4 regions of the Zavarzinia compransoris genome follow, and region 1 is predicted to be linked to each of the others. Evidence: riboswitches for the same ligand, from Rfam matches in the RefSeq annotation. Region 1 holds a riboswitch; each other region holds the start of a gene.
What was found. Region 1 has a riboswitch for cobalamin ahead of DKG75_RS00450 (ribonucleoside-diphosphate reductase subunit alpha). Riboswitches for the same ligand answer to the same signal wherever they lie in the genome.
Positions count from the first base shown of each region.

Region 2: it holds a riboswitch for cobalamin, as region 1 does, so the genes downstream of both, DKG75_RS21755 (hypothetical protein) here and DKG75_RS00450 (ribonucleoside-diphosphate reductase subunit alpha) in region 1, are expected to answer to the same signal.
Region 3: it holds a riboswitch for cobalamin, as region 1 does, so the genes downstream of both, DKG75_RS16230 (TonB-dependent receptor plug domain-containing protein) here and DKG75_RS00450 (ribonucleoside-diphosphate reductase subunit alpha) in region 1, are expected to answer to the same signal.
Region 4: it holds a riboswitch for cobalamin, as region 1 does, so the genes downstream of both, DKG75_RS14230 (TonB-dependent receptor plug domain-containing protein) here and DKG75_RS00450 (ribonucleoside-diphosphate reductase subunit alpha) in region 1, are expected to answer to the same signal.

Region 1 is NZ_QGLF01000001.1:89,204-96,402, reverse strand. It holds gene DKG75_RS00475 (ATP-binding protein) at 1-389, shown strand, start outside; gene DKG75_RS00470 (response regulator transcription factor) at 376-1,278, shown strand; gene DKG75_RS00465 (crotonase/enoyl-CoA hydratase family protein) at 1,283-2,086, opposite strand; gene DKG75_RS00460 (Hsp70 family protein) at 2,218-3,474, shown strand; gene DKG75_RS00455 (winged helix-turn-helix domain-containing protein) at 3,484-3,831, shown strand; cobalamin riboswitch at 3,883-4,105, shown strand; gene DKG75_RS00450 (ribonucleoside-diphosphate reductase subunit alpha) at 4,301-6,079, shown strand; gene DKG75_RS00445 (ribonucleotide-diphosphate reductase subunit beta) at 6,070-7,155, shown strand; gene DKG75_RS00440 (urea carboxylase-associated family protein) at 7,156-7,199, opposite strand, start outside.
Region 2 is NZ_QGLF01000008.1:62,580-69,778, forward strand. It holds gene DKG75_RS21735 (sensor histidine kinase) at 1-565, opposite strand, end outside; gene DKG75_RS21740 (response regulator) at 949-1,986, shown strand; gene DKG75_RS21745 (TetR/AcrR family transcriptional regulator) at 2,078-2,662, opposite strand; gene DKG75_RS21750 (alpha/beta fold hydrolase) at 2,741-3,547, shown strand; cobalamin riboswitch at 3,605-3,792, shown strand; gene DKG75_RS21755 (hypothetical protein) at 3,902-4,477, shown strand; gene DKG75_RS21760 (cobalamin-binding protein) at 4,477-5,274, shown strand; gene DKG75_RS21765 (AAA domain-containing protein) at 5,404-7,199, shown strand, end outside.
Region 3 is NZ_QGLF01000004.1:475,346-482,544, forward strand. It holds gene DKG75_RS16205 (MFS transporter) at 1-6, shown strand, start outside; gene DKG75_RS16210 (class I SAM-dependent methyltransferase) at 8-643, shown strand; gene DKG75_RS16215 (cupin domain-containing protein) at 640-942, shown strand; gene DKG75_RS16220 (hydrogen peroxide-inducible genes activator) at 950-1,831, opposite strand; gene katG (catalase/peroxidase HPI) at 2,037-4,211, shown strand; cobalamin riboswitch at 4,303-4,521, shown strand; gene DKG75_RS16230 (TonB-dependent receptor plug domain-containing protein) at 4,755-6,695, shown strand; gene DKG75_RS16235 (DUF7676 family protein) at 6,695-7,199, shown strand, end outside.
Region 4 is NZ_QGLF01000004.1:74,649-81,847, reverse strand. It holds gene DKG75_RS14240 (FecCD family ABC transporter permease) at 1-948, opposite strand, end outside; gene DKG75_RS14235 (ABC transporter substrate-binding protein) at 948-1,781, opposite strand; gene DKG75_RS14230 (TonB-dependent receptor plug domain-containing protein) at 1,784-3,724, opposite strand; cobalamin riboswitch at 3,872-4,056, opposite strand; gene bluB (5,6-dimethylbenzimidazole synthase) at 4,092-4,733, opposite strand; gene cobD (threonine-phosphate decarboxylase CobD) at 4,730-5,722, opposite strand; gene cbiB (adenosylcobinamide-phosphate synthase CbiB) at 5,757-6,734, shown strand; gene DKG75_RS14210 (PaaX family transcriptional regulator C-terminal domain-containing protein) at 6,761-7,199, shown strand, end outside.

The DNA.
Region 1 (7,199 bases):
ATGAATACCGCCCGGGCGGCGACCCGGACGACCCGCACGATGCCTTCCTGGTCAAGCCCGTCCACCTGCGCCGCCTGTTCGAGACCATCGGCCGGGTCCTGAACCTGTCCTGGACCCATGAGGCGGCGTCGCCCGCCGCCATCGCCGGCCCGCCCCGTTTCGACGCGGCCGCCCTGCCGCCCGCCCGCCATCTGCAAGACCTGCTGAAACTGGGCGAGATCGGCTATGTCCGCGGCATCCGCGCCAAGCTGGACGAGATCGACCAGCAACACCCACAGGCCCTGGCCTTCACGACCGCGCTGCGGTCCATGGTGAGAGGATTCGCCCTCGATGAATACATGGACACCCTACGCCGCCTATCGACCGGTGGACCCCATGACGGCCCGTGACATCGTCCTCGTCGTCGACGACAGCCCGGGCACCCTCGGCATGCTGACCGATGCGATCGAGGAAGCGGGCCTGACCGTCCTCGTCGCCGTCGCCGGCCAGGCCGCCCTGTCGCTGGTCGAGAAGATCACGCCGGACGTCATCCTGCTCGATGCGGTCATGCCGGGCATGAACGGCTTCGAGACCTGCCGCCACCTGAAGCGCATCCCGGCCATCGCCCATGTTCCCGTCATCTTCATGACCGGGCTGTCCGAGACCGAGCACATCGTCTCGGGCTTTGCTGCCGGCGGGGTGGATTATGTCACCAAGCCGATCGCGCCCGACGAACTGGTGGCGCGGATCCGCGTCCATCTCGCCAATGCCCGGCTGACGCAAAGCGCGCGGGCGGCCCTCGACGCCACCGGGCGCTATCTCCTCGGGGTCGATCCGGCCGGCCGGATCCTGTGGTCGACGCCCCAGGCCGCGCGCCTGCTCTCCGCCGACGGTGGCGCCGGCCGCCTTTCGGCCGAGGCGGTGCACTGGGTGGCGCAACTGGCGGCGGGCGACAATGCGCCGCCCCGCTTCACCCCGCCGGCGATCGCCGGGCGCAAGCTGCAATTCGGCTTCGTCGGCCGCACCGGGGCCCAGGAACTGCTGCTGCAACTGGCCGAACTGGACCAGCCGGCCCAGGAAATCGTGCTGCGCGACAAGCTCGGCCTGACCGCGCGCGAGGGCGAGGTGCTGATGTGGCTGGCGCGCGGCAAATCCAACCGCGACATCGCCGAAATCCTGGGCCTGTCGCCGCGGACGGTGAACAAGCACCTGGAAACGATCTACGACAAGCTGGGCGTCGAGAATCGCACCGCCGCCGCCATGCTGGCCCTGCGCACCCTGGAAGGCGACCGGAACTGAGCCCCTATTGCCCCTGGAACACCGGGGGCCGCTTGCCCAGCAGGGCCGCCACCGCCTCCTTGTGATCGGCGGTCGCATGGGCCAGGGCCTGAAGCGCCGCCGATTGTTCGAGGATGGGGCCGAGATCCGCGCGCCACGCCTGGCGCAGCAGGCGCTTGGTCATGCGCACCACATGGGGCGGGTTCACGGCGATCCGCCGCGCCAGGGCCTTCGCCTCGTCGATCAGCCGTTCGGCCGGCACCACTTTCGAGACCAGGCCGCAGGCCAGCGCCTCGGCCGCATCGACGGCATCGCCGGTCAGGGCCATTTCGCAAGCCTTGGCGAAGCCGACCACGCGGGGCAGCAGCCAGGCCCCGCCGTCGCCGGGAATGAGCCCGACCTTCACGAAACTTTCGGCGAAGCGCGCCCTGTCGGAGGCGATGCGCAGGTCGCACATCAAGGTCAGGTCGCAGCCCGCCCCGATCGCCGGCCCGTTCACCGCCGCGATCACCGGCACTTCCAGCGCCTCGAAGGCGAGCGGCAATTGCTGGATACCATAGCGGTAATTGCGCCGGGTTTCCGCCGGCAGGGCATGGTTCAGGCCACCCTGTTCCCCCATCGCCTTCAGGTTGCCGCCGGACGAAAAGGCCGAGCCCGCCCCGGTGAGAATGGCGACCCGAACGCTCATGTCCGCTTCCAGCCGGCGCAACACGGCGAGCAGGGCCTCGATCACCTCCTGGTCGGAAATCGGGTTGCGTGCCTCGGGGCGGTTCAGGGTGATGGTGGCGATGCCCTCGGCATCGCAGTCCAGAAGCACGGAATCGGACAAGACGGGCTCCTCCTCGGCCGTGTCGGCCGGCCGTTCAGCGATTGCATCTTGCCCGCCGGCAGCCGAAACGCCAAGATCGGGGCCGACGCGGCCCCCCCATCCGGGGCCGTTTGCTTTTCGGGGCCCGGGTCATGTCAGCGTCTTTCTGCGGGTTGGATTTCGGGACGTCGAATTCGACGGTGGGGATCGTCTCGGGCAATGGCTTTGCGCTTTGCCCGCTGGAGGGGGAGCAGGTCACCCTGCCCAGCTCGATCTTCTTCGACTATGAGGAGCACCGCGCCCGCTTCGGCCGCGACGGCACCGCCGCCTATATCGACGGCACCGAGGGCCGGTTGCTGCGGGCGCTGAAAAGCGTGCTCGGCTCGTCGCTGATCGAGGAAACCACCCAGGTCAACCGCCGCCAGGTGCCGGTGCGCGACATCATCGGCCTGTTTCTGCGCCACCTGAAGCATTGCGCCGAAGCCCGCCTGGGGCGCGAGATCGACCAGGTGGTGCTGGGCCGCCCGGTCCGCTTCGTCGATCACGACGACGAGGCGGACCGGCGGGCCGAGGCGGAACTGGTCGCCATCGCCCGGGCGCAAGGCTTCCGCCACATCGAGTTGCAGTTCGAGCCGGTGGCCGCCGCCCTCGACTACGAACAGGCGGTCACGCGTGAGGAATTGGCGCTGATCGTCGATCTGGGCGGCGGCACCTCGGATTTCGCCGTCACCCGCCTGTCGCCCGCCCATGCCCGGCAGGCGGACCGGGGGACGGATATCCTCGGCCGCGCCGGCGTCCATATCGGCGGCACGGATTTCGACCGCCGCCTGAGCCTTGCCCATGCCATGCCGGAACTGGGGCTGAACGTCCTGATCGGGCCGAAGAAACTGCCCATGCCGATCCGGCTGTACCAGGATCTCGCCACCTGGCATCGCATCCCCTCGCTCTATACCGCGTCGAACATGAATTATCTCCGCTCCATCCGCCCCCAGGCGGACCGGCCGGACCTGATCGACCGCCTGATGGAACTGCTGCGGGAACGCAACGGCCACCGGCTGGCCAGCGCGGTCGAGGCGGGAAAGATCGCTCTGTCCGCCCGGGAAGAAGCCGCCATCGACCTGCCCTTCCACCAGCCCCTGCCGGTGACCGTCACCCGCGCCGACCTCGAGGCGGCGCTCGCCCCCGACATCGCCGCGATCATCCGCGGCATCGACGAATGCCTGGCGCTTGCCGGCATCGGGGGCGAGGCTATTCAATCGGTCTTCCTCACCGGGGGCTCGACCGCCATCCCGGCGATCCGCCGCCGCATCCTGGCCCATCTGCCCGGGGCACGGCCGGTCGAGGGGGATATTTTCGGCAGCGTCGGCCTTGGCCTTGCCATCGATGCCGCGCGCCGCTTCGGCCGCTGAGAGGACGCCATGCCCCACTTCAAGATCAGGCTCTATTTCGACGACGACAGCTGGCTCGGCCCCGGCAAGATCGAGCTTCTGGAACGGATCGCGGCGGCAGGGTCGATCGCCGCCGCGAGCCGCGAGATGAACATGTCCTACAAGCGCGCCTGGGACCTGGTCGCCGAGATGAACCGCATCTTCGGCCAGCCCGTGGTCAGCGCCCAGATGGGCGGCCGGCACGGCGGCGGCGCCGAACTCACCCCGCTCGGCCGCTGCCTGATCGCGCGTTTCCGCGCCATCGAGGCGACATGCAACGCCACCGCCGCCGCCGAGATCGACGCCATCGAAGCCCTGCGGCAGCCCGCGGCTTCATAAAATCGCCACACCGGCCCCATTCAGCCCCTTGACGATTCAGCCCGACCGACCACAAGATGTTGTCAGCGTGGCACCCCGGAACACCATATTCGGGGTAGAGGGAATTCGGTAGCGGGCCTTTCGCCCTCGATGCCGAAGCCGCCCCCGCGACTGTAAGCGGCGAGCCGCCGTCGACGAAAGCCACTGGGCAAGCCGGTTTCCGGGGCGCCTGGGAAGGCAGACGGAGGGGCATCGACCCGCGAGCCAGGAGACCGGCCACGCTGCATATGTTGTCCACGGGCGGGGTGCTCCGGGGGGATTGCGACGGCCGAAGCTGATTCGGACGAAGGCTCCCCGACTCTGCCGAAATCCTGGGGGAATGCCGGTGTCGCTGCCAGCCTTTGAAATCACGCGCAAGGATCAACTGGCCGCGACCACGCCCGCCCCCGCCGCCAAAGCCGCGCCCGCGCCGCGCCCTGCCCCCGCGCTGGTGCCGCGCCGCCCGCTGCCTGCCGACCTGAAACTGGTGCGGTCGCGCGATGCCAAGCTCACCGCCTTCGGCAAGGCGACCCTGGACGACCGCTACCTGATGCCGGGCGAATCGTATCAGGACCTGTTCGCCCGCGTCGCCTGCGCCTATGCCGACGACGCCGACCACGCCCAGCGCATCTACGACGCCATCTCGAACCTGTGGTTCATGCCGGCGACACCCATTCTTTCCAACGGCGGCACCACCCGCGGCCTGCCCATTTCCTGCTTCCTGAACACGGTGTCCGACAGCCTGGACGGCATCGTCGGCACCTGGAACGAGAATGTGGCACTCGCCTCCAACGGCGGCGGCATCGGCACCTATTGGGGCCAGGTGCGTTCCATCGGCGAGCCGGTGAAGGGCTGCGGCGAGACCTCCGGCATCATTCCCTTCATCCATGTCATGGATGCGCTCACCCTCGCGATCTCCCAAGGCTCGCTGCGCCGGGGCTCGGCCGCGGTCTATCTCGACGTGCATCACCCGGAGATCGAGGAATTCCTCGAAATCCGCAAGTCGTCCGGCGACTTCAACCGCAAGGGCCTGAACCTGCACCACGGCATCAATATCACCGATGCCTTCATGGACGCGGTGAAGGCGGGCGAGAAATTCCCCCTGATCAGCCCGAAGTCGGGCGAAGTCATGCGTCACATCGATGCCCGGCAATTGTGGCAGCGCATCCTGGAAACCCGGTTGCAGACCGGCGAACCCTATCTCCTCTTCATCGATACGGTGAATCGGGCGGTGCCCAAGCACCAGCGCGACCTGGGGCTGAAGGTCTCGACCTCCAACCTCTGTTCCGAGATCACCCTGCCGACCGGCATCGACCACCGGGGCGAGGACCGCACCGCCGTGTGCTGCCTGTCGTCCCTGAACATCGAGACTTACGACGAATGGCGTGACGAGGAGGGCCTGATCGAAGACGTGATGCGTTTCCTCGACAATGTCCTGACCGATTTCATCGACAATGCGCCCCCGACCATGGCGCGGGCCACCTATGCCGCGATGCGCGAGCGGTCGGTCGGGCTCGGGGTCATGGGCTTCCACTCCTTCCTGCAATCGAAGGGCATTCCCTTCGAAAGCGCCATGGCGAAGTCGTGGAACATGCGCATCTTCAAGAAGATCCGCCAGGAGGCCGACGCCGCCTCGGTGCTGCTGGCCGAGGAGCGCGGCGCCTGCCCGGATGCAGCGGAACGCGGCCTGAAGGCCCGCTTCAGCCACAAGATCGCCATCGCCCCGACCGCCTCGATCAGCATCATCTGCGGCGGGACCTCGGCCTGCATCGAGCCGATCCCGGCCAATATCTACAACCACAAGACCCTGTCCGGCGCCTTCGTGGTGCGCAATCCCTATCTGACCGACCTATTGGCCGAAAAGGGCCTGGATACCCAGGAAACCTGGACCTCGATCCTCGAACACGAAGGCTCGGTCCAGCACCTGGAGGGTCTCGACGAGCACGAGAAGGCCGTGTTCCGCACCGCCTTCGAGATCGACCAGCGCTGGCTGGTGGAACTCGCCGCGGATCGCGCCCCCTTCATCTGCCAGAGCCAGTCGCTGAACCTCTATATCCCCGCCGATGCCGACAAATGGGACCTGCACATGCTGCATTGGTCGGCCTGGGCCAAGGGCATCAAGAGCCTTTACTACTGCCGGTCCAAGTCGGTCAGCCGGGCCGGTTTCGCCGGCAAGCTGGAAGCGCCCGCGGCGCGCAAGGATTATGAGGAGTGCCTCGCATGTCAGTGACCGGGATCGGCCACCTCGACCCCCGCAGCCTGATCGGCAGCGGGCGCGTCGGCCTGCTCACCTCGACCGGGACCTATGACGTCGAGCGCTACCCCTGGGCCTATGAGTGCTGGAAGCGCCAGCAGCAGACCCATTGGATGGGCGAGGAAGTGCCGCTCGGCGCCGACATCAAGGACTGGACCTCGGACCGGGTGACGGACGAGGAACGCGCCCTGCTGACCCAGATCTTCCGCTTCTTCACGCAAAGCGACGTCGAGGTCGGCGACAATTACATGAAGCGCTATCTGCCGATCTTCCAGCCGCTGGAAGTGCAGATGATGCTGGGCGCCTTCACCAATATGGAGACGGTGCATATCGATGCCTATGCCCTGCTGCTGAAGACGCTGGGCATGCCGAAGACCGAATTCGCCGCCTTCCGCGACTATGCCGCCATGCGCGACAAGGCGGATTACATGCACACGTTCGGCGTCGGCACCGTCGCCGACGTGTCGCGCACGCTGGCCATGTTCGGGGCCTTCACCGAAGGCATGGCGCTCTTCGCCTCCTTCGCCATGCTCCTGAACTTCCCGCGCCACAACAAGATGAGCGGCATGGGCCAGATCGTCTCGTGGTCGGTGCGCGACGAATCCTTGCATTGCGAAGGCATCATCCGCCTGTTCCACGAATGGAACGCCGAGACCGGCTGCCTGACCAAGGCGGTGAAGGACGATATCGTCGACGTCGCCCGGACCATGGTCGGCCTGGAGGAGAAATTCATCGATCTCGCCTTCGGCATCGGCGGCATCAAGGGCATGACGCCGGAAGACATCAAAGCCTATGTCCGCTATGTCGCCGACTGGCGCCTGACCCAATTGCGCCTGACCCCGGTCTATGGCCATTTCGAGGCGGTCGACGGCAGCTACCGGCAGTTGAAGGCGCATCCCCTGCCCTGGCTGGTCGAGATCCTGAACGGCGTCGAACACGCCAATTTCTTCGAACAGCGCGCCACCGAATATTCGAAGGGTGCCAGCCGCGGCACCTGGGACGGCGCCGACGGCGTCTGGGCCAATTTCGAGCGGATCGTCAACGCCGCCTGATCATTCCCCCACCCCCGCCCAGGGGCCCTGCTCGGCCTTGAAGC
Region 2 (7,199 bases), on a different contig from region 1:
CGACCAGCGCCTGCTCGAAGCGCAGCAGGCGGGAGAACAGGTTGAACAGGTCCGAGCATTTGTCGGCGAGGGGGGCCGGCCGGATCAGAGTGCGCAGCGAGGCGAGCAGGACGTCCGCCTCCTCGCGCAGGCGCATTTCCCGGTTGCGATTGGCTTCCGCCCGTTCCAGCAGTTCGACCAGTTCGCCGCGGTGCTGTTCGTCGAAGGGCCGGCCGCTCCATACCTTGCCGACGCCGACATAGCCGCCGTCGTCGACCGGGCTGCCGGTCAGGGTGAAATTGACCACCGAGCCGTCGCGCTGCACGAAGCTGAGGGCGATATCGCGCAGGGGCGCGATCCGGCCGAGCAAGGCCCCGAGCGCTTCGCCCTGCGCCGGATAGAGGGTTCGCTGCGCCAGCCGGTCGAGCCGGGCGCCGCGCAGCAGCTGGATGACGGAGGGATCGCAGGCGACGTCGAGGGGCGACGCCTCCTCGACCCGGAGATCGGGGCCGCTGCGCCAGGTGAAATCGGCGGCAAGGCTGAGCAGGTCCGGGGGATATGCCCGGGCATCGGCTACATCCGCCATCCTCAGGCCTCCCAACGGCGGGCGCGCGTGCCGAAAGCCGCTTTGTCGACCGTCATTCGTGCTTCGAACGTCACTGCGCGAATCTTCACAGTCCAGTCCCCTGTCCCTCATGCAGGCGCCAGCATAAGGGCGGATGGTGAATGGGGCGTAAATATCTCCTGTTTCGGCGCCGTCGAAAATTACAATGTAGCGACACAGCGGCGTAGCGAATCAGTCGGATTTGGGGCCGTTTGCCATTTGTTTACAATGCTTGGGCATAGTCTGCCCCACGACGAGGCGATGAGCGCCGGCGTCGGCGCCCTTCGGATGAATTCGCTTCCATTCTGCGGCCGAACGGGCATAAAGGTTTCATGTCCGCCCAAATGGGGGAGGTGGGTTCACCGATGACGCCGGGACTGAATCGTTCGCACACAATCGCAACCCCTGTCTATGTGATCGACGACGATGCCTCGATCGTCGAGGAAGTGGGCGATTTCCTGAAGCTCAAGGGTTTCGTGGTCCATGCTTTCTCGGTGCCGGCGGAAGCGTTGGAACGCATGCTGGTGGAGGCGGAACCCTTTCTGGTGGTCACCGACATGCAGATGCCGGGGCTAAGCGGGCTCGATCTGGTGCGTGAACTGCGCCATTTCGGTGGCGCTCCGCGGGTCTTCGAAACCATCCTGTTCTCCGCCTTCGCCGATCTCGACCGGGCGATCAACGCCCTGAAGCTCGGCGTGCTGGACTTCCTGGTGAAGCCGGTCGATCTCGACCAGCTGGTCGCCGCGATCTATCGCGCGGCCGAGGCGCTGGATCAGCGCCGCGAAGTGAAGACCAACGACCGCGATCTTTCCGCGCAACTGGCCGAAACCCTGGCCAAGGCCAAGGAACTGACCTCGACGATCGAGAATGCGGCGGTCCGCCTCTCGCGCGAAGCGGTGTCGCCCACGCCGGTGACCGCGATGCCGCGGCTGGCGCCTGCCGCCATGCCCCAGGTGCCGGCGCCGCAGCCGGTGCACCGGCTGGTGATCAACCCGCCCCGCACGCTGCCGAGCCAGGCCCCCGAAGAAAGCGAAATGCTGCACCGGATCAAGGCGCTGCAGGCCGCGCGCCGGTTCCGGGACAAGCTGCTGCCGTCCTGCGTCGACGGCGACGCCAATTGGGAAATCCTGCTCTATCTGATCGAGCAATCCCTGTTGCACCGGGTGGTTTCGGTCACCAGCGCCTGCCATGCGACGACGCTGCCCTCGACCACCGCCATGCGCAAGATCGACGAACTGGTCTCGACCGGGTGGCTGCAAAAGCGGCCCGATCCCTCGGACCGCCGCCGCACCCTGATCGCGCCGACCGATCTCTGCCGCGACCGCATGCGCAATTATCTCCTCGGCCTGCCGGTCAATATCGGCACGCCCGGCTTCGAATCGCCGGTGCCCGCGCTGGCGTGACGCCTGCCTGCGCCGCCCTCCCCGCGGGGGCGGCCGCTTTCCGACCCAAGCGATAGCGCGGCCCCGCCCCGGTCACCCCGGGGCGGCGGGGTCAGTGCGGGATGGCGAAGGCCTGCGCCAGCCGGCGGGCCAGTTCCTGGCGGCTGTCGGCTTCGGCGAGCCCCATGTCCCTCAACTCGCCCTCGACATGGGCATCGGCCAGCCGCTCGATCGTCAGCAGGCTGAACGCGAGTTCCGTCCCGCCGGTCTGCGCCAGCTGCGGAAACCGCTGCCGCAGGCGTTCGACCTGGGCCAGCCGGCTCGCGGCCCGGGCCGCGCGGACGCGCGGATCGGTCAGGGTGAGGGCGCGCAGGGTGCGCCGGAACATCAGCGAGCCGCGGTGATGCCGGATCAGGACGTCGGCCGCATCGATCGCCCGGTCGGTCGCGGCGAAGGCCGCCGCTTCCGCCCCGACCCAGCGTTCGTAGACCGCGAGGAAGATGGCGAGCTTGTCGGGAAAATGCCGATAGAAGGTCTGCGGCGCATAGCCTGCGCGCCGGGCGATCCGGTTCGTGTTCGTCTGCTCGAAGCCGGTCTCTTCGAATTCCCGCGCGGCCGCGTCGAGCAGGGCTGCGCGGGTCTCTTCGGGCCGCCGGGGCTTGGCCGGGCTCTTCGGGGGCTCAAGGGCGTTGGTCACTTGTCGGTGGGCTCCATTAAGTGATATATATATCACATGATAAGGCGGGCACGGGCCGGCGCCGAGGAGAAGAATCCGATGCCACTCGACCATATCCAAGCCGCGGGCGCGACCATCGCCGTCAGGACGCAAGGGGCGGGACCGGCGATCCTCTGCCTTCACGCCACCGGCCAGGGGGCGCGAGACTACGACCGTTTCGCCGAACGGATGGGTGACCGTTTCACCGTTCTGGCCCTGGACTGGCCGGGCCATGGCGACAGCCCGGCGGAAGCGGCGCCGGCCAGCGCCGCCCGCTATGCCGGGATTCTCGCCGGGGCGGTGGCTGCCTTGGGGCTGTCGCGCGTCATCGTCATCGGCAATTCCATCGGCGGGGCGGCCGCGATCAGCTATGCCGCCGCTCACCCCGACCGCGTCCGGGGCCTGGTGCTGTGCGATTCCGGGGGGCTGGCGCCGGTCAATCTCGTCGCCCGTCTCTATTGCCGCCACATGGCTCGCCGCTTTGCGCGTGCCGCCGCCGGCGACCGCCGCTTTCCCGACTGGTTCGCCCGTTATTACCGGACGATTCTGCCCGCGCCGGCCGCCGATTGGCGCCGCGACGAGATCGTCGCCGGCGGCCCGGCCGTCGCCGGCATCCTGGCCCAGGCCTGGGAAAGTTTCGCAAGGCCGCAGGCGGACCTGCGGCACCTCGTGCCGGCGCTGGCCATGCCGGTATTCTATGCCTGGGGCCGCAAGGACCGGACGCTGCGCTGGTCGTGGTCGAAGGCTGCGGCGCTCAAGGCGCCGAACCGCCGGGTCCAGCTTTTCGATGCCGGCCACGCGGCTTTCCTGGAGCAGCCGGACGAATTCGACCGCGCCTTCGCCGGCTTTGCCGGTGCCTGCCCCTGAAGCGGGCCACCCCGGCGGCATGGCGCGGCGATCTTGACAGCGGCGGCGCTTTGGCCGCCAGATGATCGCCTTCCCGGTGCCCGCTCGGCGGGCGAAGAGGGAAGCCGGTGCAAATCCGGCGCTGCCCCCGCAACTGTAAGCGGCTAGCCCGAACCGAACATGCCACTGGATCCGCCCGGGTCCGGGAAGGCCGGCCAGGGCGGCGATCCGCAAGCCAGGAGACCTGCCGTGAAGACCAGTCGTCGGGCGGGGTGTCCCGGCGGTGGCGTCGCCGCCGGCCTCATCCCGGCCGTGCGCCGTCGCCCGCTTTCCCCGCCCGCTATATCGCCCATGCGTGGGGAAAGAGGTGATCTCATGAGTGTTTCGTCCCTTCCGTCCGGTGGCGCCCTGGCCGGCCTGTCCGCCCGCAGCCGCAGCCTGCTGTGGCTCGGCTTCATCACCCTGGCCGGTGCGGCCTTCTCGCTGGTGCTGGCCTGCGCGACGCCCTTCGCGGCCCTTGCCGCCATTGCCGCGCTCAATCTGTCGCGCCGCGATGCGGTGTTGGCGGTCGTCCTGGCCTGGGCGGTCAATCAGGCCATCGGCTTCGGCCTGCTGTCCTATCCCCATGACGCCTCGACCTATGCCTGGGGCGGCGCCATCGGCATCAGCGCGCTGCTGTCGCTGGCCGGTGCCGTCGCGGCGGCGGGCCTGCTGGCGCGCCGCCATGCGCTGGTGCGCGGGCTTGCCGGCTTCGTTGCCGCATTCGTCGTCTGGCAGCTTGCGCTCTATGCCTCGGCCCTGGCCATCGGCAACGGCGAGGGGGCGTTCAGCGCCGCCATCGTCGGCTATGTCCTGCAGATGAACGTGCTGGCGCTGGCGATCCTTGCCGTCGTCCATCAGGCGGCGATCTCGCTCGGCCTCGTCGCCCGGCCAGTGCCGGCCTTCGCCTGATGGCCTTTCCGCCGGAAAGGATTGTCTGCCTGACCGAGGAGACGGTGGAAACCCTCTATCTCCTCGGCGCGGAGGACCGCATCGTCGGCATCTCCGGCTATTGCGTCCGCCCGCCGGCGGCCCGGCGCGACAAGCCCCGGGTCTCGGCCTTCACTTCTGCCGACATGCCGAAGATCCTGGCCCTGAAGCCGGATCTGGTGCTCACCTTCTCCGATCTCCAGGCGGCGATCGTGGCCGATCTGGTGCGCGCCGGCATCGCCGTTCACGCCTTCAACCAGCGCAGCATCGCCGGGATTCTGGACATGATCCGCCTGCTCGGCGCCATGGTCGGGGCAGGGCCGCGGGCCCTGGCCCTGGCCGACGGCTTCGCCCGCCGCATCGATGCGGCGAGGGCGGCGGCGGCCCGGCTCGACCATCGTCCCCGGGTCTATTTCGAGGAATGGGACGAGCCGATGATCAGCGGCATCGCCTGGATCTCGGAATTGATCGAGGCCGCGGGCGGTGTCGACGTCTTCCCCCATCTGGCCGGCCAAGGCGCCGCCCGCGACCGGATCGTCACCGCGGAACAGGTGGTCGCGGCCGCGCCCGAGATCATCGTCGCCTCCTGGTGCGGCAAGAAGTTCCGGCCGGAGAAACTGGCGGCCCGGCCCGGCTTCGAGCGCATTCCCGCGGTCCGCGACGGCCGGCTGCACGAGATCAAGGCGCCGGTCATCCTCCAGCCCGGCCCCGCGGCGCTGACGGAAGGGCTGGATGCCCTGTGCCGCCTCATCCTGCCGGAACGCGCCGCCCCGCTTTGACCCCGCCGCGGGGCGGTTTGCCGCGCCCGGTTGTAAAACCAGGATACTCTGCTACGAGAGAGTGGTTATGGTTGCACCCGGCCGGCCCCGGAAGGGGCAGGCCGGCGGTGGTCGGGTGAGAGGTTTGTCATGGTCAAGGCTGATCTGTCGGTGCTGCGCTATTGGCGCGCGGCCGTCGCGGACAGTGCCGCCGGGGAGGCGTGCCTGACGCCCAAGGCCCTGGGCGAATTCCAGGCGCTGTCGCGCGCGGAGGCGGAAAGCGGCCGTCTGAGCCGCGACACCATCGAGGTGCTGTTCGCCGGCGTGCCGAAGAATCAGTCGCGCGTCGCCGTCTCCTATCGCCCTCTTCATGTCCGCCGCCGGGTCAGCCATGCCCGGTCGCGCGGCGACGGGCTGCCGCTCGAGGTCGCCCCGGTCGTCACCGAGGCGGCGGTGACGCGCGCGGGCCTGATCATCCCGATGCGCAGCGTGATCGCGCGCGATATTCTCGATCCGCTGCCGCGCGGGGCCTTTTCCATCGGCAGCGTCGCCGATCTCGACCGTTTCCTGACCGCCCGGCCCTTCCCGGCCGGCGAGGGGCGCGACGACCTGTGGCCGCGCCACCAAGCCTATTGGCGCCAATTGATGGCCGAGGCCGGCGGCAATTGGCCGGAAGCGGACGACGACTATCAGGCCGTGGGATGGGGCTTGATCCGCCCCGCTGCGGACAATGCGCAGACCGTGAAGCAGATCCTCGCCCTCAGCGACGTCCTGATCCGGGAGCAGCCGGCGGCGCCGCTGCTGGCGAATTTCGCCCGCAGCACCCCACGCCCGCTCGAACCGGCGCTCGCGGGGCCGTTTCCCCTGGCCGAACGGCTTGGCCATGCCAACGGCGATTTCCCGCTGGCCGATCACCAGCGCGAAGTGCTGGCGCATCTGGCCCGGGCCGGCGACGGCGAGATCCTGGCGGTGAACGGCCCGCCCGGCACCGGCAAGACCACCATGCTGCTGTCCGCCATCGCCGGGGAATGGGTGCGCGCGGCCCTCGAAGGGGGCGAGCCGCCGCTGATCGTCGCCGCCTCGACCAACAATCAGGCGGTCACCAATATCATCGACGCCTTCGGCAAGGATTTCGGCCGGGGCGAGGGGCCCTTTGCCGGCCGCTGGCTGCCGGAGATCCAGAGCTTCGGCCTGTTCCTGGCCTCGAAAAGCCGGGAGGGGGAGGCCGCGGCGAAATACCAGACCGAGCGTTTCTTCGACAAGCTGGAGACGGCGGATTATCTGGCCCGCGCCCGCGCCGCCTATCTGCGCGCGGCCCGGGCCGCCTTTCCCGGTCTTGAACCCTTGGATGTGCCGGCGGCGATCGACGCCCTGCACGGGCTGATGCGGGAGGAACAGCGGACGCTGGCCGAGGCGGACGCCACCCACGGGGCCATGGTGCAGATCGAGGCCGCGATCCGCCAGGACCTGGGCGAGGCGCCCGAGGCCGCACTCGCCGAACGGCAGGCCGCCCGCACCCAGGCCGAGGCCGAGGGCGCCGCCGCCGCCGCCCTGCTGCACAAATGGGAGGGCTGGCTCGCGTCCGAGCCCCTGTTGCAATCCCTCTTCGCCTTCCTGCCGCCGGTGGCGCGGAAGCGCGGGCTGCGCGCCCGGCTCTTCCTGCGCGAAGCCGGGGCGGACGAGGCCGTCCTCGCCGAGACGCGCGCCGATGCCATGGAGGCCCGCCTGAAGAATCAGCTCCGGGATCGAGCGGAGAAACAGAGGGAAGCGGCGGAGCGCCACCAGCGGGCCATGAACGCGCTGGCGGCGCGCGACGCCCGGTCCGCCGCGTGGCGGGCGCTGGCGCAACGCCTTGCGGGGGAAAGCGGCGATGTCCCGGGCGTCGTCGCCCTCGACCGCCTGGCGGATTGCCGGCTGCGATTCCGGCTGTTCCTGCTCGCCACCCA
Region 3 (7,199 bases), on a different contig from region 1:
CACTGAAATGGCCGCCTCCATTGCCGATTGGCTGACCGACCGCATCGCCCGCCGCCCCGCGGGCTGGCTCGGCCGGGCGCTGTACCGCAAGGCGCTGGGCCACCGGCCGGGTTTCGACGCGGTGCTGCGCGAAGTGCCGCCGGCCCCGGGCGAGCATATCCTCGATGTCGGCTGCGGCGGCGGCGCCTTTCTCGCCCGGGTCCTGGCGACGGGGGCGAGCGCCTGCGGCTTCGATCACAGCACAGATATGCTGGCCACCACCGCGGACCAGAATGCGGCGGCGGTGGCGGCGGGGCGCCTGCACCTCGACCAGGGGGATGCCGGCGCGCTGCCCTATGCGGATGGCCGGTTCGACCGGGTCTATTGCCTGAACGCCTTCTTCTTCTTTCCCGATCCCGCGCGGGCGACGGCGGAAATGGCCCGGGTGCTGAAGCCCGGCGGCACCCTGGCCATCATCACCACGCCGCCGGAACAGGCGGCGCGGATGCGGGCGTTCTTCGGCCCCATCGGCCGGCGCATGCGCTTCGATGCCCCGGAAGACCTGGACCGCTGGGGGGCGCCGGCCGGTCTCGCCCGCCTCGGGCTGCATGCGGTCGGCCCTGCCGGCTTCCTCCATGTCGCGCGGAAGGGGGCGCCGGCATGAAGCCGCGCCCGCCCGTCGGCACGCGGTTCGACCTGCCCGGCTTTTCCGGCCGCATCACCGGCTGGCTGGGCGACAATGCGGTGATCGAGGCAAGGGTGACCGGGGAAATCCCGGGCCATGCCGCCGCCGCGGACGAATTCGCCTTGGTCATCGAGGGGAGCATCGTCTTCGAGGCGGCGGGGATGCCGGCCGTCACCCTCGGCCCCGGCGACCACCGGGTGGTGCCGGCCGGGGTCTATCACAGCGGCCGCGCAACGGGCGAGGCCCGGCTGATCCTGATCGGGCCGCTCGACCCCTGATCCGCCCTCAGCCGCCCGGCCGGCCGGCGGTGCGCAACGCCTCGGCGATCGCATTCAGGTGGCGGGCGAGGGGGGGCGTCTTCCGCCAGACGAGGCCGATGGTCCGCGACGGCGGCGGCGCCGGCAGGGCGACGATCGAGACCGGCGCGGCGCGGCTCTCGACCGGCACCGCCATTTCCGGGATCAGGGTGACGCCGATCCCGGCCCCGACCATCTGCACCAGGGTGCCGAGCGAACTCCCCTCCATCAGGTCCTTCGAGCGCGCGGCCGGAATCCGGCAGAAGGAAATCGCCTGATCGCGGAAACAGTGACCTTCCTCAAGGAGCAGCAGGCGCAGATCGGGCAGGGTATCCAGGCCCGGCGGCGGCAGCGCCGCATCGGCCGCCGGCCGGACCAGGAGGAAATCCTCGTCGAACAGCGGCGTTTCGAACAGGCCCGGTTCCGAGACCGGCAGGGCGACGAGCGCGGTGTCGAGGCGGCCGGCCGCCAGTTCGGCGATCAGGGTCTGGGTCACCGCTTCCCGCGGGTGCAGGTCGAGGTGGGGAAAATGCAGCGTCAGCGTCTTGATCGCCGCCGGCAGGTAATAGGGCGCCACGGTCGGGATTACGCCCAGCCGCAGCCGGCCCGAAAGCGGCCGGCGCGAGGCCCGGGCCAGATCCTCGAGATCATCGACCGCGCGCAGGATGTCATGGGCCCGCGCCGCGAAGATCTCGCCGAAACCGGTCAGATGGATCTGCTTCGAGCCGCGCTCGACCAGGGGCGAGCCGAGAATCTCTTCCAATTCCTTGATCTGCAGCGAAAGCGCCGGCTGCGAGATCGCGCAGGCTTCGGCGGCCCGCCCGAAATGCTGCAGGCGGGCCAGCGCCTCGAAATAGCGGAGATGCTTCATGGAGATCGGGTTCATAAGTGCAGCATATCGAAATCATTTGAAGACACAATTTTTTCTCATTGATCATCTATGCTAATTGCTTGAGGGTAAGTCGCAGCTGCCGCAGCCTGAGGTGATCGAGCGGGCGGCCCCGCGGCTTGGATGCGCCGCCACAAGGTGTTGCGGTGCTTGCGCGAAGACCTGAAGCCAAGACTCGGAGGGCAACATGGGTGGAGATGATCGGAAGTCGGCCGGTAAATGTCCGGTGATGCACGGCGGCAATACGACCACCGGCGCATCGGTCACGGACTGGTGGCCGAACGCGCTGAACCTGGACATCCTGCACCAGCACGACAGCAAGACCAATCCCCTGGGCCAGGGCTTCGACTACCGCGAGGCGGTGAAGACCCTGGACTTTGAAGGGGTGAAGCGCGACGTCCGCGCCCTGATGACCGAAAGCCAGGATTGGTGGCCGGCCGACTGGGGCCACTACGGCGGGTTGATGATCCGCATGACCTGGCACGCGGCCGGTTCCTACCGCACCGCCGACGGCCGGGGCGGCGCCGGTACCGGCAACCAGCGTTTCGCGCCCCTGAATTCCTGGCCCGATAACGTCAGCCTGGACAAGGCCCGCCGCCTGCTGTGGCCGGTAAAGAAGAAATACGGCAACAAGCTGAGCTGGGCCGACCTGATCGCGCTGGCCGGCACCATCGCCTATGAATCGATGGGCCTGAAGACTTTCGGCTTCGGCTTCGGCCGCGCCGACATCTGGCACCCCGAGAAGGACGTCTATTGGGGCGCCGAGAAGGAATGGCTGGCGCCCAGCGACGGCCGCTATGAAAACGTCGACCAGCCCGCGACCATGGAAAACCCGCTGGCCGCGGTCCAGATGGGCCTGATCTACGTCAACCCGGAAGGCGTGAACGGCAAGCCCGATCCCCTGAAGACCGCGGCCCAGGTGCGCGAGACCTTCGCCCGCATGGCGATGGACGACGAGGAGACCGTGGCCCTGACCGCCGGCGGCCACACCGTCGGCAAGACCCATGGCAACGGCGATGCCGCCCTGCTCGGCCCCGCGCCGGAAGCGGCGGACGTCGACCAGCAGGGCCTCGGCTGGGCCAACCCGAACCAGACCGGCAAGGGCCGCTACACCGTGACCAGCGGTATCGAAGGCGCCTGGACCACCCACCCGACCCGCTGGGACAACGGCTATTTCGACATGCTGTTCAACCACGACTGGGAACTGCGCAAGAGCCCGGCCGGCGCCTGGCAGTGGGAACCGGTCGCGATCGAGGACGCGGACCGGCCGGTGGATGTGGAAGATCCCTCGATCCGCCACAACCCGATCATGACCGATGCCGACATGGCGATGAAGGTCGATCCGGTCTATCGGGAAATCTCGCTCCGCTTCAAGGACGACCAGGCCTATTTCTCGGACGTCTTCGCCCGCGCCTGGTTCAAGCTGACCCACCGCGACATGGGGCCGAAGGTCCGTTACGTCGGCCCCGACGTGCCGGCCGAAGACCTGATCTGGCAGGATCCGGTGCCCGCCGGCCGCACGGACTATGACGTCGCCGCCGTGAAGGCGCAGATCGCGGCCGGCGGCCTTGCCGTCGCCGACCTCGTCGCCACCGCCTGGGACAGTGCCCGCACCTTCCGCGGTTCCGACATGCGCGGCGGCGCCAACGGCGCCCGTCTCCGCCTCGCCCCCCAGAAGGATTGGGAAGGCAACGAGCCGGCCCGCCTGGCCAAGGTCCTGGCGGTGCTGGAGCCGATCGCGGCGGCAGCGGGGGCGAGTGTCGCCGACGTCATCGTCCTGGCCGGCAATGTCGGCATCGAACAGGCGGCCAAGGCTGCCGGTGTCGATGTCGCCGTGCCCTTCGCGCCCGGCCGCGGCGATGCCACCGATGCCGGGACCGACGCCGCCTCCTTCGCGGTGCTGGAGCCGATCCACGACGGTTTCCGCAACTGGCTGAAGCGGGACTATGCCCCCGCGGCCGAGGAACTGCTGCTCGACCGGGCCCAGCTCATGGGCCTGACGGCGCCGGAAGTGACCGTGCTGGTCGGCGGGCTGCGCGTCCTCGGGGCCAATCACGGCGGCAGCCGGCACGGCGTCTTCACCGAGCGGGCAGGGGCCCTGACCACCGACTTCTTCGTCGCCCTGACCGACATGGCCTATGCCTGGAAGCCGGCGGGCCAGGGGGTCTATGCGGTGGTCGACCGCAAGACCGGTGCTGCGAAATGGACGGCGACCCGGGTCGACCTCGTGTTCGGCTCGAATTCGATCCTGCGCGCCTATGCCGAAGTCTATGCCCAGGACGACGCCGGGGAGAAGTTCGTGCACGACTTCGTCGCCGCCTGGACCAAGGTGATGAACGCCGATCGTTACGATCTGGCGTGATCGCGACCCGCCCCGCCCCGGCCATGCGCCGGGGCGGGGTGCGCCTTTTCCGGTGCGACTTCGCCATTGACGGCGGTGCAGCGCCTGATAAACATAACTCTGCTTCGGTGGTTCCGCGGCTCCTTCGGGGGCGCGGATTAAAAGGGAACGACGGAAGGCGGCAGTAACCGCCGGGCCGTGGCTGTCCCCGCAACTGTGAGCGGTGAGTGCGTCCCCCATGTCACTGGCCCCGCGCCTTCGCGCCGGCTGGGAAGACGGGACGGCACCATGATCCGCGAGCCAGGAGACCTGCCACCGAGGGCATCACTTTACCGCCGGTCGGGTGAACCGGGGGTGGCGGGCCAATCCGTATCGGTGATGCGTCCATAGGTGCCGTCGCGGCCGGGCCTTCCGCCTCGCCATGACCGTTTGTAATCCTGTGCGTGCCGGGCTTTCGTCCGGCCGGGGGCGGCGCTTTGTCGTTCGTCTGTCCGCGTCCGCGGACGGGGCAGGATGCTTGCGCCCATTTTCCGGCCGGCGCCTGCCCGCATGCAGGGGGTCATCATGCTGCGGCTTGGGGTCTTGTTCACCACCGTCTCGACCATCGCTCTGGCCGCCGTCGCCGGCGCCCGCGCCGAGGAGGCGGAATTTCTGCCGGAAGTTTCCGTCAGCGCCAATCGCGGCGAAGCGACGCCGCTGACCGCGGTCGGCAGCGCCGTCACCATCATCACCGCCGCGGAACTGGAAGCGAAGCAGGTGCGCGTGATCTCCGACGCCCTGCGCCTCATTCCCGGCGTCGCGGTCAGCCGCACCGGCACCATCGGCAACCAGACCCAGGTCCGCATCCGCGGTTCCGAAGGGAACCAGACCCTGGTGATGATCGACGGTGTCGTCGTCAACAATCCGGCCTCCAGTTCCGAATTCGATTTCGGCCACCTGCTGACCCAGGATGTCGAGCGGATCGAGGTGCTGCGCGGGCCGCAAAGCGCGCTTTACGGCTCGGACGCGGTCGGCGGCGTGATCAATATCATCACGAAGAAGGGCGGCGGCACGCCCACGGTCACGGCCAGCCTCGAGGGCGGCAGCAATGCGACCGTGATCGGCAATGTCTCGGCCGCCGCCGCGGGGGAGGGGTTCTCGATCCGCGCCGGCACCACCGCGACCACGACCGAGGGCACGTCCTCGGCCGCCAAATGGCGCGGCAACGGCGAGGACGACGCCTATCGCGGCATCACCTCCTATGTGAATGCCAGCTTCGATCCCCTGAAGATGCTCGGCTTCGACGTCGTCTTCCGCGACAGCCATTTCAAGGGCGAATACGACGATTTCGGCCTGCGCCCGGGCGATACCACCAGCGTCTACCAATATGCCTATGACGCCAATTCCGGCTCGCGCGGGGACGAGACCTTCGCCCGCGGCCAGGCCCGCCTGTCCCTGCTCGACGGCCGGTGGAGCCACAAGCTCGGCCTCGCCCATTTCCGCACCGAGATGGATTACCTCGGCAACGGCGCCGTCACCTCGTCGTCGAAGGGCGAGAGCACGACCTATGATTACCAGACCGATTACAGCTTCGACACGCCGGCGCTCGCCGCCGCCCATCTCGTCACCTTCGCCTATGAGCACAAGCGCGACGAGATCGATTCCTATGTCGAGAAGGAGGTCGAGCAGGATTCCTACGTCGGCCAGTACCAGCTGCGCCTGTTCGAGGACCTGAGCCTGACCGGCGCCGTCCGCCGCGATACCCACGACCTGTTCGAGGATGCGACCACCTTCCGCCTGACCTCGGCCTATTACCTCGACGGCACGGGGACCAAGTTCCGCGCCTCCTATGGCACCGGGGTGAAGAACCCGACCATCAACGAACTCTACGGCTTCGGCGGCAGCTACAAGGGCAACCCGGACCTGAAGCCGGAAAAGGGCAAGGGCTGGGATGCCGGCATCGACCAGTCCTTCTTCGCCGACCGCCTGACCCTGGGCCTGACCTATTTCGACCAGCGGATCACCGACGAGATCGGCACCGCCTATGTCTTCGATGCCGGCAGCGGCACCTTCGTCGGCACGCCGGTCAACGATCCCGCGACCTCGCGCCACCGCGGCGTCGAAGTCGAGCTTCTGGCCCAGCCGGTCGAGGCCCTGACCGTCCGTCTCTCCTATAGTTACACCCACGCCCGGGACGGCAAGACCCGGATGGCCGAGGTCCGCCGCCCGGCCAACCAGGGCAGCCTCGACATCGGCTACCGCTTCCTCGACGGCAGGGCCAGCGCCAATCTCGGCCTCGTCTATACCGGCGACTTCAAGGACGTGGTCTATACCAGGACCTGGTCGTCCGTCGTCTATGACATGGACAGTTACGTCGTCGCCAATATCGCCGGTTCCTACCGGCTGACCGATGCGGTCGAGGTCTTCGGCCGGGTCGAGAACCTGTTCGACGAGAACTACGAGGAAGTCTATTCCTACGGCTCCCTCGGCCGGTCGGCCTTTGCCGGCGTGAAGGCGACGTTCTGATGAACGCCGTCTCCCGCATCGTCGAGGAGACGGGCAGCGGCCGGGTGGAGATCTTCCCCCTGGCCGTCGAGCCCGATTTCCTGTTCGGCCTGTTCCGGCTGCTGTTCGAGAACCATTGGCACGAAATCGTCTTCGGCCCCTGCGTGCAGGGCGCCGTTTTCGAAATCGCCGTCGATGCCGCACCGAAGAAGGTGAGTATCTTCGACGGTTACCTGACCGTCGATTTCGGCAAGTGGCATTTCCACGTCTGCATCGGCGAGAACAAAGGCGGCCCGCGCAACCCGACGCCGGCCGGGCTTGCCGCCCATCGCCGCACCGCCCGGGCGGAACTGTATCGCAATCTTTCGCCCGAAGGCACGCCGCGGTCCTGGGGCCTGCGCCTGTTCAACGGCGGGGGCGAGCAGCAGATCACCGTGTTTCTGCCCAATCCCCTGCTGACGCCCGAGATGAAGCCGGCCCGGCCGCCGGATTTCGCCCGGCTCGCCCTTTGGGACAAGCTGCGCG
Region 4 (7,199 bases), on a different contig from region 1:
CACGGCCGTCAGCACCCCGAGCTTCAGTTCCGGCTGCACCGCGAGCAGGCGGACGGCAATATCGGCCAGGAGCAGCAGGGCCGCCCCCCCGAAGCCGGAGACCAGCAGCAGGCGCCCGGGCCGGTGCCCGACGAAGGGCCGCAGCACATGGGGCACGACCAGCCCGATGAAGCCGATCGCCCCGGTGACCGCGACCGCCGCCCCGACCGAGAGCGCGGTGCCGGTCACGAGCTTCAGGCGCAGGCGCTTCAGGTCGAAGCCCATGCTGGTCGCCGTATCGTCGCCGAGCGACAGCCCGTCGAGCGCGCGGGCGGACGACAGCAGCAATGCCCAGCCGACCGCCATCAGGGGCAGCGCCAGCATGACGTGATCCATGCTGCGGTCGGTCAGCGAGCCCATGAGCCAGAAGGTGATCTCGACCACCGCATAGGGATTGGGCGAGAGATTGAGGGCGAGCGCGGTCAGGGCGCCGGCGAAGGCGGAAATCGCCACCCCGGCCAGCACCAGCGTCGTCGTCCCCGCCCCGCGCCCGACCATGGCATAGAGCAGCACGGTCGCGACCAGCGCCCCCGCGATCCCGCCCAGCGGCAGGGCCAGGGTGAAGGCCCCGGCCAGCCCGGAATAGAACACGAGGACGGCACCGAGCGCCGCCGCGCTGGACACCCCGATCACCCCGGGCTCGGCCAGGGGATTGCGCAGGAGGCCCTGCAAGGCCGCCCCGGCCAGCCCCAGGGTGAAGCCGGTCAAAACGCCCATCAGCGCCCGCGGCAGGCGGAGATCGGCCAGGATCAGGGCGGGCAGCGTCTCCCGCCCGGCCAGCCAGTCGGCGAAGGCGGCACCGAGATCGAAGGGGGCATAGCCGATGGCGACGGAGGCGGCGAACAACCCGCCGGTGGCCAGGATAAGAACGGCCAGCAGCAGGCCGTAGGGCGGCTCGCGCCGGGGCATCAGGGTGTTCCTTCCAGGCGGCGGCCGATCTCGGCAAGGCGGGCGACGGCCTCGACCACCGCCGGCCCGGCGCAGGTCCAAAGCCGGGACGGCAGGCCCGCCGCCTGCATCCGGTTCGGCATGTTGCGCAGCACCGGGTGGCGCAGCACGTCATAGGCGAGGGCCGGGGCCGGCACTTCCTCCTCGTCCAGGATCACGAGGTCGGGCTTGGCCAGCACCAATGCCTCCAGCGGCAATTCGCGATAGGTGGCGAGGACCGGATCGGCGCCGAGGTTGACCAGCCCGGCGCGCCGCATCAGGTGATCGACCAGCGAGCCCTGCCCGACCGTGAAACCGTTCGGGCGCAGCACCAGGGCGCGCAGCGGCCGCTCCACCGGGGTAACGGCGGCAAGGCCGGCCATCATCGCCGCCACCATCGCCTCGCCTCGCTCGGCATGGCCGAGCAGGGCCGCGACCGCGCGGATCTGGGCGGTCACCTCGTCGAAAGTGGCCGGGGCATCCAGTTCCACCACCGACAGCCCCACCTGCTTCAGAAGGGCGACCGTGCCCCTGGTGGTATAGCGCCCGGCAAGGACCAGGTCGGGGCGGGAGGCGATGATTTCCTCCGCCTGGCCGTGGTTGACCGGCACCGTGGCGGCCAGCGCCGCGACATTGGACCCGGCCGGATCCCGCGACAGGAAGGAGACGGAGGCCACCTGCGCCCGGTCGGCCAGTTGCAGCACCAGTTCGTCGGCGCAGAGATTGATCGAGACGATGCGCTGCGGCGCGGCCGTCGCCGCCGTCCCGGCCAGGACGGCGGCGAGAAACGCAAGCCGTGCCGCCGCGCCCGCCATGCTCAGAAGGTCGCTTTCACGCCGCCGATGGCGAGACGGCCGTTGGAGCCGAAGGAATAGACTTCCTCGTAATCCGTATCGAACAGATTCTCGACCCGGCCGTAGAGCTGGACGTTGTCGAGGACGTCATAGGCGCCGGCGACATTGACCAGGGTATAATCGTCCATCGGGACATTGCGGTTGTTGAAGGAACTGTCGAACACCCGGTCGGTGAAATCGCCGTGATAGACGACGCCGACATTGGCAAGCGCCCGGCCGTCGAGGAAACGATAGGTGACGTCGAAGGTCCCGGCCTGTTCCGGCCGGCGCACCAGTTGCACGCCCTGGGCATCCTCGCTGTCCATATAGGTATAGGTGGCGCGGAGCGTCAGGCCGTTCAGGGGTTCCAGCGTGCCCTCGACCTCGACGCCCCGGACCTTGGAAGTGCCGGCGAGATTGATCGGGCGCGAGACGCCGCCGCCCAGGAATTCGCTGCTGATCAGGTCGGAAATCGACTGGCGGAAATAGGTCGCGCCGACGGCCCCGCGCCCGCCCCAGAACGACTGGTCGACGCCGATGTCGAAGCCCCGCGTCTGTTCCGGCTTCAGGCCCGGGTTGCCGACGAACGTATTGCTGTAGCCGTGGAGTTCGAGCAGGGTCGGGTTCTTCACCCCGGTCCCGTGCGAGGCGTGGAACTTGGTGCCAAGCGTATCGATGAAATAGGCTGCGGTCAGGCGGTAGGTATTGGCGTCCTCGAACCGCTCGTTCTCGTCGCGGCGGAAGGCGGCGGTCAGGCTGAGGCCGTCCAGCAGGCTGACCTGATATTGCCCGGTGTAACCGGTCTGGTCGATCGAGGTCGAGAGATAGCTGCCGAAGCTGCTCCAGATCCGGGCATCGTCCTCTTTCCGCTCCGCCGCCAGGGTGAAGACATGGGAGGCGCCGGCAAGGGACGGCGTGTCGATGCGGAAATCGGTCTGGTAGTCGTAGCGGGTGCTGGTGCCCCGCGTAGTGAAGGTCGGGTCACCGTTGACGATATCGCCGTAGTAATCGACGTCGCTGTCGGCCCGGCTGATGCCGAGGCGGTGGGTCCAGCGGCCGTCCAGCAGGGAAAGCCGGGTCTGGCCGCGGAAGAAGCTCTGCCGCCCGCTGCCGCCGGCGCGATCGTCCAGGGTCAGGCTGATGCCGGTGCCGGGCTCGATGCCGAAGCCCTCGTCGCCCTCGCGGCGGAATTCGGTGCCGCGCGCGACGACGTCGAAACCCAGTTCCGGCAGCGGATCATAGGCGAATTTCAGATAGGCGGTGCCGTTGTTGTAACCGTCCCGTTCCGTATTGCCCCGCGCCTCGGCGGCGGAGGAAAAGCCGGAGGTAACGCCGCCGGTGACGCCGGCGAGAATGCTGTATTGTTCCCCGCCCGCGCTGAACGACAGGGCGCCCGCCGCGGTGCCCCGGCTGCCGGCTTCGGCGCTGAGGGCGACGCTCGGCTTGCCGCTGCCCTTGCGGGTGACGATGTTGACGACGCCGCCGGCCGCGTCCGAGCCGTAGAGCGCCGATTGCGGCCCGCGCAGCACCTCGATCCGCTCGATGTCGGCGGTCGGGATATGGGCGAAATCGACGCTGGAATCCGCGGCCGGGTCGTTGACCACCACGCCGTCGATCATGACCAGGGTCTGGTTGGTTTCGCTGCCCCGGATGCCGGCGCCGGTCAGGCCGCCGGTGACGCCGGTGCGGGTGACCGAAACCCCGGGCACGAGGCGCAGCGCGTCGGAGACGAGGCGCACCTGCTTTGCCTCCAGGTATTCCCGGTCGAGCACGGTGACCGTGCTGCCCACCTCGGTCAGCGGGGTCTGCTCGCCGCGATTGGCGGTGACGGAGACGGCGGGCAATTCCTCCGCCGCCAGGGCCGAAGCCGGCAAAGCGGCGGCGGAAACGACGGCGAGAAGCGAAACCCTGACCCCGAAAGACATGCCCATACCCCCTGCACCGCCAGATGGCGGCAACCGATGATCGAGGGACGCCGTGCGGGGAAGGGCTGGAGAAGCCCCGCCGCGACAGCGTCCATGACGCATCACCGCAGCGGGTTGACCGCACCCTGGGCTCGCCCGGCCCGGGGTTGAGTGATGCCCTCGGCGGCAGGTCTCCTGGCTCGCGGGTTATGGCCTTGCACCGTCTTCCCGGCCCAAAGGCCAGTGACGAATGGTGCAGGCTCGCCGCTTACAGTTGCGGGGACAGCCACGGCAGGGCTTTCGCCTTCCGTGTTCCCTTTTAATCCGGTGGAACCGCCAAAGCAGGCGCAGTTGAAGCGCGGCGCACGGAAGATGTCAATCCCGTTGCTCAGCGGCGCAGGCGGCGGCCGTCCAGGGGGGTGCGGGCCTGCCAGCCGTGGCGTTCCAGTTCCGGGTCCTCGTGCTCCTCGACCGGATGGCCGATGCACAGATAGGCGATCAGATGCCAGCCCGGATCGCAGTCGAGATCATCATTCACGGTCAGGGGATCGAGGATCGACACCCAGCCGACGCCGACGCCATGGGCCCGCGCCGCCAGCCACAGGGTATGGACGGCGGTGGTCGCCGAATGCTCGATGGTCGCGGGCATGGTGCGCCGGCCCAGCCCCTGGCCCTGGTCGGGCGCCATGTCGGCGAAGACGGCGAGATGGACCGGCGCCTCGACCAGGCCGGCGAGTTTGAGACGGGCGTAAAGCGCCGCCCGTTCGCCCGCGTAATCGGCCAGGGCCTCCGCATTGGCGCGCTCGAAATTGGCGCGGATGCGGGCACGCCGCGCCGGATCGTCGACGGTGACGAAGCGCCAGGGCTGGCAATTGCCGACCGAGGGGGCGAGATCGGCCAGCACCAGCAGATGGTCCAAGAGGCCGGGCGCCAGGGCATCGGTCCGGAAGCGGCGGACGTCGCGGCGCCAGCGCAGCAGGGTTTCGAACCGCGCGCGGAAATCCCGGTCGAAGACGGGCGGCGCGGTCATGCCAGCGCCGCCGCCAGCCGCGCGAACGCCGCCTCATCCGCCGGCAGGCCGAGGCGCAGCCAGTCCGGGCGATAGGCGAAGGGCCGGGCCAGGATGCCGGCCCGGCCCAGCCGCTCGAACCACGCCCCCGCCGCCGCGTGGCCGTAGAGGCGGAACAGCCGGCAGCCGCCCTCGAGGCGGAAGCCGGCGCCGGCCATCAGCGCGTCCAGCCGGGCGGCCTTTTCCGCCGTCGCGGCCGCGGCCGCCATACGCCAGCGCTCGTCGCCGAGGGCCCCGGTGCCGATCGCCATCGCAGGGCCCGACACCGCCCAGGCGCCCAGCGCCTCGCGCATCGCGGCGGCGATTTCCGGCGCCGCCAGCAGGAAGCCGAGACGGACCCCCGCCAGCCCATAGGTCTTGCCGAAGGAGCGCAGGATCACCAGCCCCGGCCGGGGCAGATAGGGCGCGAGGCTGACCCCGGGTTCGAGATCGGCAAAGGCTTCGTCGACGACGAGAAAGCCGCCCGCCCGGTCGAGCCGGGCCGCCAGCGGGATCAGGTCGGCCGCCTTCAGCACCCTGCCGTCCGGGTTGTTCGGGTTGACCACCACGGCGTGGCTGGCGCCATCGAGTTCGGCCAGGCTCCGCGCCTCGCGCACCCTATGGCCGGCGCGGGCCCAGCCCGGGCCATGCTCGCCATAGGTCGGGCCCAGCACCGCCGCCGCCCCGGGCGCCGCCAGCAGGGGCAGCAGTTCGATCAGGATCTGGGTGCCCGGGGCCGCCACCACCAGGGCCGGGTCCGGCACGCCGTAGGCCGCCGCCGCGATGCTTTCCAGGCGGGCGAGGTCTTCGGGTTCCGGCAGGTCGGTGAAGACGGCGGGATCGAGGGTGGGCAAGGGATAGGGCACGGGGTTGATGCCGGTCGAAAGGTCCAGCCAGGGCCGGGGCGCATCGGGAAAGCGGGCTTGCGCGGCGCGGCGGCGGCCGCCGTGGACCGTCAAGGGATCTGACATCCGGGGCGATTCCATGCTAGCGGTGCTGCCCTCCATGACGTTCGATCTCCTTCCCCTGCTGCTGGTGCTGGCCCTCGCGATCGAGGCGGCCTGCGGCTATCCCCAGGCGCTGATCCCCCGGATCGGCCATCCCGTGATCTGGCTGGGCGGCCTGATCGCGCGATTCGACCGGCACTTCAATCGACCGACCATGCCGAAGCGCCGGCGCCGGCTCAATGGGCTTGCCGCCCTCGTCCTGCTGCTGGCCGTCGCCGCGGTGCCTGCCGCCCTGGTCCAGGTCGCGGTGTTCCGGGTGCTGCCGCCTTGGCTGGCCCTGGCCGTTCTCGCCCTTGCCGCCTCCACCCTGCTGGCCCAGCGCAGCCTTTACACCCATGTCGCGGCGGTCGCCACCGCGCTCGAGACCGGCGGGCTGACGGCCGGGCGGCAGGCGGTTTCGATGATCGTCGGCCGCAATGTCTCGGTCCTGGACGAGGCCGGCGTGGCCCGGGCCGCGATCGAAAGCCTGGCCGAGAATTTCTCCGACGGGGTGACCGCGCCCGCCTTCTGGTGCGCCGTCGGCGGCCTGCCCGGGATCGCCGCCTATAAGGCCGTCAATACCGCCGACAGCATGATCGGCCACAAGACCGAGCGGCATCTGCACTTCGGCTGGGCGGCGGCGCGGTTCGACGATCTCGTCAACCTGCCTGCCTCGCGCCTGACGGCACTGTTCATCGCCCTGGCCGCCGGCCGGGGCGCGGGGGCCGCCTGGCGCGCGGTCCGGCGCGATGCCCGGCACCACCGGTCGCCCAATGCCGGCTGGCCGGAGGCGGCCATGGCCGGGGCCCTGGGCTTGCGCCTGAACGGCCCGAAACGCTATGGCGAGACCCTGTCCGACGATCATTGGATGGGCGACGGCCGGGCCGAGGCGACCGCCGCCGACATTCGCCGCGCCCTGACGCTCTATGTCCGCGCCTGCATGGTGCAATTCTCCCTCGCCGCCGGGGCGGCGGCGATATTACATCTGATGACATAGATCGTTTCCGTTTGTATCATCGGTGCATGACGAACGGCGGCCCCAAGGCGAAGACCCTGATCCTGCAATTGCTGCTGGCCGCGGACGGCGGCGCCCTGGCGGCACGCGATGCCGTCACCGCCTGTTCCCTGTTCGATATCGCGGAAAGCGCCGCCCGGGTGACCCTGGTGCGGCTGGCCGCCGCCGGCATGATCGAGGGCGCGGGGCGCGGCGCCTATCGCCTGGGCCCGGCCGCGGCCGGCTTTGCCGCCGATGTCGCCGGCTGGCGCCGCGCGGGCGAGCGGCTGCGCCCCTGGGCGGGCGGCTATGTCGCGGTTCACAGCGGGGCGCTGGGCCGCAGCGACCGGGCGGCGCTGCGGGCACGGCACCGCGCCCTCGACATGCTGGGCTTCGCCGAGATGGACAAGGGCCTGCACCTGCGGCCGGACAATCTGGCAGGCGGGGTCGGCGCCATCCGCCGGCGCC